Regions from separate parts of the Halomonas sp. SCS19 genome, predicted to be linked through region 2. Evidence: riboswitches for the same ligand, from Rfam matches in the RefSeq annotation. Region 2 holds a riboswitch; the other holds the start of a gene.
The links. Region 2 has a riboswitch for thiamine pyrophosphate ahead of tenA (thiaminase II). Riboswitches for the same ligand answer to the same signal wherever they lie in the genome.
Positions count from the first base shown of each region.

Region 1 (3,383 bases), 200 kb from region 2:
AGCACGTCCCGCTGTTTTTTATCACGCCTTGCCAGGCTGTCAGCGTGGCGGTGTCAGCTCTGGAAACGCCGCACCAGACTGCCCATGCGGGTGAAGTCATAGTCCTGGCGGGATGGCAGCAGCTTCATCAGCACCAGCGAGACCAGCACCGGCACGAAGGCCGCCAGCAGGAAGGATTCCAGCAGGGTGGCGGTACCGCCGCTGGGGGACGGGAACATCGCCAGCCCGGCGACCAGACCTGCAGCGGTGCTGAGGACCGCGTTGCGCCCGTCGTAGCGGCGATTGAACAGACCGAAGAACACCGGGAAGGCCGCCGCCGAGCACAGCAGGTCCGCCAGCAGGAACAGATAGAGCACGCTGTAGCCCTGGGCCGCCACCCAGGTCACCGGCACCGCTGCGGCGACGATCAGCCAGCGTGCCAGGCGCATCAGGGTGGCTTCGCTGGCCTGGGGCAGCAGCCGGTGCATGTCGACGGCGATGATGCTGGAGGTGGCGTTGACGGTGGTGTCGGCACTGCTCATCACCAGGGCCAGACCCAGCGGAATCAAGGCCAGGGCGAACCACAGCGGCACCTCGGACAGCAGCACGCTGAACAGCGCCACCGAACCGTCTCCCTCGAGCCCGAGGCCGACGAAGGCCAGGCCGAACAGGCCCATCAGCACGATCACCGGAAAGTTGAACAGCCCTGCGATCCAGAAGCCCCGCCGCAGCACCTTGCTGTCCCGGGCGGCGTAGATGCGCTGCCAGGTGCCCTGGTAGAACAGGCCGGTCAGCATCACCGCGATAAAGAACGTCAGGCCGGCACGCAGGCCACCGGCATCGGTGACATCCAGCAACTGGGGCGCACGTTCCTGCAGACCCTCGAGCGTCGGCGCGACGCCGCCGGCGGCCTGCCAGCCGAACACCAGCAGCAGCGCCAGCAACGGCAGGATCACCAGCATCTGTACCTTGTCGGTGAAGATGGTGGTGCGCAGGCCGCCGTAGAAGGTGTAGAGCAGGGTCGCGATCATCACTACGCAGGCGGTCAGCCACAGCGGGATCGGCGCCAGCAGGGTGACCATATGGGCGATTGCGGTGAGGCCTGCCGCCAGCGAAATGAACAGATAGAACAGCATGATCGTCAGGGTGAAGGCGTACATGGTGCGCCCGTAGCGATGGATCACGAACTCGGTAAGGCCGTGGCCTTCGGGGATCAGCTCACGCATGCGTCGTCCCAGCGGGATCATCACCAGGCGCGGGACCATGGAACCCAGCGCATAGCCCAGTACCGCGCCGATGCCGCCCCAGGTGGCCGCCTGGGCGGGGCCGAACAGGATCCAGGTGCCCAGGGTGGTGGCCACCAGGGTCAACACCGTGGCGCGGGTGTTCTGGCTGTTGCGAGCCGAGATGTAGTCATCCAGGCCGCCCTGACGACGTCGGGCATAGATCAGGCCGGGGATGGCAAAGATGGCGGCGCACAGCAGAAGCCACAGCGCCGTCCAGGTGGGATCGAGCATCATCGAAAGAAGACCTCTTTCTTGTCGTTGTCCGCAGGGACCGGTGGACAGGCGGGACGAGCGGCGGACAGGAAGAAAGAGGAGATAACGCAACCATCCTTCCCTTCGCCGGCATGACCCGGATCAGGTTCAAAGGGTTACCGCGTGATGCGGAATCTCAGCCGTCAGGCTCCCCCAGGAATGCGCACAGCGTAGGACCGCCTCCGATGGCTGTCAATTGGCGCTTTGGCCGCAGCGACGGGGCGTCAGACGGTGGGCGAGGTGCGCAGGCTGTGCCAGCCATCGTAAAGCCAGTTCGCCGCTCGGCTTGGATCGATGTCAGTCATCGCCAGATAGCCATGACAGCAGGCCTCGCGGCTCGCTCGCGCAATGGTCGAGGCGTCGGTGGCGTCCATCACCAGGGTGCGTCGGTGCCCGCCGCCGCCGCGCAGGAAGGGAGCTGCGGGCGCGCGCTGGAACTCGACGCCTGCCGGCAGGGGCGTTGTCGAGTGATGCGTGTCGGGGTAGTCCGGGGCGCACAGGATGACTTCGAAGCCGAGCCGTTGTCCCTGGCGCGCCAGGTCGGCATTGACCGGGGAGTGGCCGGTCAGCACCAGACGCAAGGCCGGCTGGATCAGCACCTCGACGACGTCGTCGCCGATCTGGACCAGCGGATTGGTTGGCGTGGGTCGCTGCAGGTTCATGGACGTACTGCCCAGGCTGACGCGGCGAATCAGCGATGGCTGGCCGGCGAGCGTTGCATGGATGACCTCCAGGTGCACCAGGGTCTCGCTGCTCGGTGACAGGCGCTCGACCAGGCAGGGGGTGCCATCGTTGGCGTTGTTGTCGATATTGACCAGACAGGCGCCGCCGTCCCGGGCCTGGGTCAGCAAGATGGGCTGTCCGGCGTACCCGGGGCCATCGGCATCGCTGGTGACGCTCAGGTGGGGGAAGGCGGGAGCAGGGGTGCCCAGGCGCGTGCACAGCCAGCTGGTATCCCCGCGATTGGCCAGCGTCAGGGCGTGTTCGATGGCGACAAGGTCCTGGTGGTTCATGGGCAGCTCCCGCGGCGGTGTCGGCGACGCCAGCATAACGTGGAAGCGGGCAAGCGAAATAATCCGGCATCTATAAGCATCTTTTTATAGGCTAGAGAAGACGGCACGCGAGCCGCCAGGGTATTGACCTGCTGCCGGTCCAGGGCAGGGCTTACGCAAGGAGATGTCCTCATGGAGCGTTTTGCCTGGGTGGAAGAGGCATTGGTGTCGTCCGGAACGGTGCTGGTACGCCTGACGCCGGAGTTGCAGGTGCACGACGTGGTCGGTGATGCCGTGCGCGTGCTGGGCGAGCCCGGAGAGGTCTGGATCGGGCGGGGGCTGGCAGAGCTGCCTGGCGAGGCCGCGGCAGTAGCTGAAGCCTGGGTCTCCCGGGGTGCCGCTCACGCTGCCAAGCCTTCGATGCCGCTGGAACTGGGTGATGGTAGCTGCTGTCGCCTGGCCGATGGTGGGCTGGTGCTGCGACTGTCGGCTCGGCAGAAGGCAAGCCGCGGTGTCATCGCGCGGATGGCCGACCACCTGCCGGTGATGGTGGCCTACGTCGACCGCGACTTCTGCTTCCGTTTCAACAATCGTGCCTACCTCGACTTCATCGGCCTGCCTGCCGAGGCGCTGATGGGGCAGCCGGTGTCTTCGGTGCTCGATGCAGACTCCTACGCCAAGATCCGGCCACGTTTCGATCTGGCACTGGCGGGGCAGGAGGTCAGCTACGAGGATTCCCTGGTGCTCCAGGATGGTCGCCAGATCTACTTCAAGGTCCACTATCTGCCGGACCTGGTGGAAGATGAGGTGATGGGCTTCTACGCCATCATCCAGGACGTCTCCGAGTATCGCTCGATGATCCAGTTGTTACGGG
Region 1 covers NZ_JAMSHN010000001.1:437,599-440,981, reverse strand. Annotated here, with positions in the region: gene NFH97_RS01715 (sodium:solute symporter family protein) at 54-1,499, opposite strand; TPP riboswitch at 1,580-1,682, opposite strand; gene NFH97_RS01710 (hypothetical protein) at 1,742-2,530, opposite strand; gene NFH97_RS01705 (sensor domain-containing diguanylate cyclase) at 2,702-3,383, shown strand, end outside.
Region 1: linked by a shared signal. The riboswitch ahead of NFH97_RS01715 (sodium:solute symporter family protein) and the one ahead of tenA (thiaminase II) in region 2 are both predicted to bind thiamine pyrophosphate.

Region 2 (3,383 bases):
GGCACCACTTGGCCATGATCGAGCCACCGCGGGAGACGATGCCGGTGACCCGGTTGGCGGTCAGCGGTACGTAGCGCAGCAGCACGCCTGCGTGGATGGTGAAGTAGTCCACGCCCTGTTCGGCCTGCTCGATCAGGGTGTCGCGGAACACCTCCCAGGTGAGGTCCTCGGCCACGCCCTTGACCTTCTCCAGCGCCTGATAGAGCGGCACCGTGCCGATCGGTACCGGCGAGTTGCGGATGATCCACTCGCGGGTTTCGTGGATGTTCTGGCCAGTGGACAGATCCATGATGGTATCGGCGCCCCAGCGGATGCCCCAGGTCATCTTCTCGACCTCTTGCTCGATGGAGGAGGTCACCGCCGAGTTGCCCAGATTGCCATTGATCTTCACCAGGAAGTTGCGCCCGATGATCATCGGCTCGGCTTCCGGGTGGTTGATGTTGGCGGGGATGATGGCGCGCCCGGCGGCGACTTCCTGGCGCACGAACTCGGGGGTGATCTCCTCTGGCAGACGGGCGCCGAAGCCCTGCCCGGGATGCTGGTGGCCAAGGATGCGCTCGACCTCGTCGCTGCCTCGATAGCCATCGGCCAGGGCCTGGCGGCGCTGATTCTCGCGGATGGCGATGAACTCCATCTCCGGGGTGATGATGCCGCGGCGGGCATAGTGCAGCTGGGTGACATTGCCGGCGCTGCCGTCGGCGCCACGACGTGCGCGGCGCGGCGTTCGGGTCAGTTCGAAACGCAGCGGGGCGAGCGTCGGGTCGTTGGCACGTCGGCGACCGTAGTCCGAGGTCGGGCCATCGAGCCATTCGGTGTCGTCGCGCTCCTCGATCCAGGGCCGGCGCAACTCGGCAAGCCCGCGACGCAGGTCGACCTCGACCTGGGGATCGGTGTAGGGGCCGGAGGTGTCGTAGACCAAGAGCGGCGGATTGGCCTCGTCGGCCCCGGAGGTGCGGGTCGCCGACAGCGAAATCTCGCGAAACGGCACCCGCAGGTCGTCGCGGGAGCCCTTTACATAGACCTTGCGCGAACCCGGCAGGGGCGTAACTGCGGCCTGGTCGACCTGGGCGGTCTCGGCCAGGAAGTGCGCGCTATGGCGAGTTTTGTTGGCGGAAACGGGTTGATCGAGCGGCATTGGCTTGTCCTTCTCACGGCACTGGGTGCTGGCGTTGTTGTGTGCATCGCGTGAGGAAGGAGGGGGCGTCGTGGCCTGGGCCGTGAGCGCTTGATCCCTACGCTGGTCCTCACCGCGATGCCATGGCATCGGGGTTACCCCCAGATCAGGTTCAACGGGTCCCATGCGCTGCATGATCTCAGCCGCCTCTGGCGGCCCCCCGTCAAGCGTGGTGCTGATTGTGTTAGTCGCTTAGATCGAGTCCCATCTGCCAGAAGTCGATCTCGAGTCGTGTTGCGTCGGCGAAGATCCGTGACAGTCGCGCAAAGCGCTCGCCGGATACCTGGCCAAGCTGATCATCGAGCCAGGCCTGCTCCTGGCGTGCGGCGGCCTGGAAGTCGTCGCTTTCGTACATGGCGATCCAGGCGTCGAAGGGGTTGTCGGCACCGCGCAGGGTGTCCGAACGGGCGTTGAGGTTTCGTGCGATATCGGCGTAGCCGACCATGCAGGGGGCCAGCGCCACGTGCAGGTCCAAGAGGTCGCCGCGGCTGCCGGCGTCCAGCACGTAGCGGGTATAGGCCAGGGTGGCGCGGGCTTCGGGCAGCTCGGCGAGTTCGGCCTCGCCGATGCCCCAGTCGCGGCAGAAGGCGAGATGCAGGCCGAGTTCCACGTCGAGGATGGTCTTCATGCCGTCGAAGGCGCCGCGCAGCTCGTCGAGGCTGTGGCTCTTGTAGGCCGCCAGGGCGTAGGCCCGGGAGAACTGCAGCAGAAACAGATAGTCCTGCTTCAGATAGTGACGGAAGCTGGCGTCGGCCAGTTCACCACGGCCAAGGGCGAGCACGAAGTCGTGTTCGATGTAGGCGTGCCAGTCATCGCGGCAGGCGTCGACAAGATCGGTAAAGCGGTAGCCCATGTTGCCTCCGGTTGGTGCGGATCCGGAGGGCGGCGGCCAAGGACACGGCGACGAGAAAGGAGGGAGGTGCGCGCGCAGGGGCAGACACCACCGCCTGATTCCCTACGCCGGTTCAAGGTGTGAAGCCACACCGCACCCGGATCAGGTTCCACGGGATCGGCGCTGGCGGCCGGTGATTCGTCACCCTGGCCCTGCGCCATCTCAGCCGGATTCACCGGCACCCCGTCAAGCGAGTCTGAATCGAGTCTAGCATGACCTCGAAGGGAGTCCACCTCGGCTTGGCAAGAACCGATCCCGATCAGTAGATACGCCGCTGGGGGGAGGAGGTTCCCACGATATCGCGAGAGTGCAACTGCCCAGATATCTGGAGAAGTTTCCGCATGGTTGAGAATGCATTTTATCCGATTGAGGAAATGTGGCGAAGTAGAGTCCTGATTGATCAATTCGACAAAGTTTCGACGATTTTGTTGTTGTTTAAAGGGGTATTTTCGTGGTTTTTCTTGGATGTTCTCTGGATTGTATTTGCGTGTTTTGCGGCTGCCTGATAGAGAAGATGTGAGAGAATCTAGAGTGAAAAAAGTACGTTTTTTTATCGATATTCTGACATTCGTTGTGCGCTTGACGACTCCTTTGTGAAGAAGGGAAGAAAGTGAAAGGTGTGTTGGTCCCGTTTTATTGGAAGCATTGGTTCGCCGAGTTTTCATGGAAGCTAAAAATGCTTGCTTTGTTCTCTTTTGAACCCCCCATGGGTCAGGGAAATGGTGCATGGGAAAGGTTTTATGAAGGGTTCCGGGGCCGTTGTCAGTGCTCGTTTCTCAACACAATAGACAAATATTTCGCCTATCTTTTTTTATGCAAATATTTTAGAAAGGAAGACGAGATGCCAGTGTTGGCGTAAACATTCCTATTCGTCGTGGCAATGGGTGATTTAAGATAGACGTTATCAATTTTGTTCGTTCGCGACCGATATTATATCTTATATTTGAGGTGAGTAAGATGAATCCATATTCGACACTTCCAGACCGTGCCTTCTGGAAAAAAGCTGTATCCGAAAAGTCAATTTTTGACATATCCAATTTGTGGTCTCCAAAGTTCAAGATCACAAAGGATAGTAAAGTGGTTACCTTCGGTTCCTGCTTTGCGCAACATATTGGAAATGCTCTTGATAGCAGAGGGTTCAACTGGGTCTCGACAGAAACTCCACCCAAGGGGCTCTCGCAGGAAAATGCAAAAAAATACAATTACAATATTTTTTCGGCAAGAACCGGGAATATATACACCACCTCATTGTTGAAGCAGTGGGTAGAGTGGGCAACAGGGATAAAAGAGCCGCCCGAGGAGATTTGGGAAAAGGAC
Region 2 covers NZ_JAMSHN010000001.1:634,642-638,024, reverse strand. Annotated here, with positions in the region: gene thiC (phosphomethylpyrimidine synthase ThiC) at 1-1,135, opposite strand, end outside; TPP riboswitch at 1,213-1,347, opposite strand; gene tenA (thiaminase II) at 1,359-2,027, opposite strand; TPP riboswitch at 2,109-2,262, opposite strand; gene NFH97_RS02555 (GSCFA domain-containing protein) at 3,024-3,383, shown strand, end outside.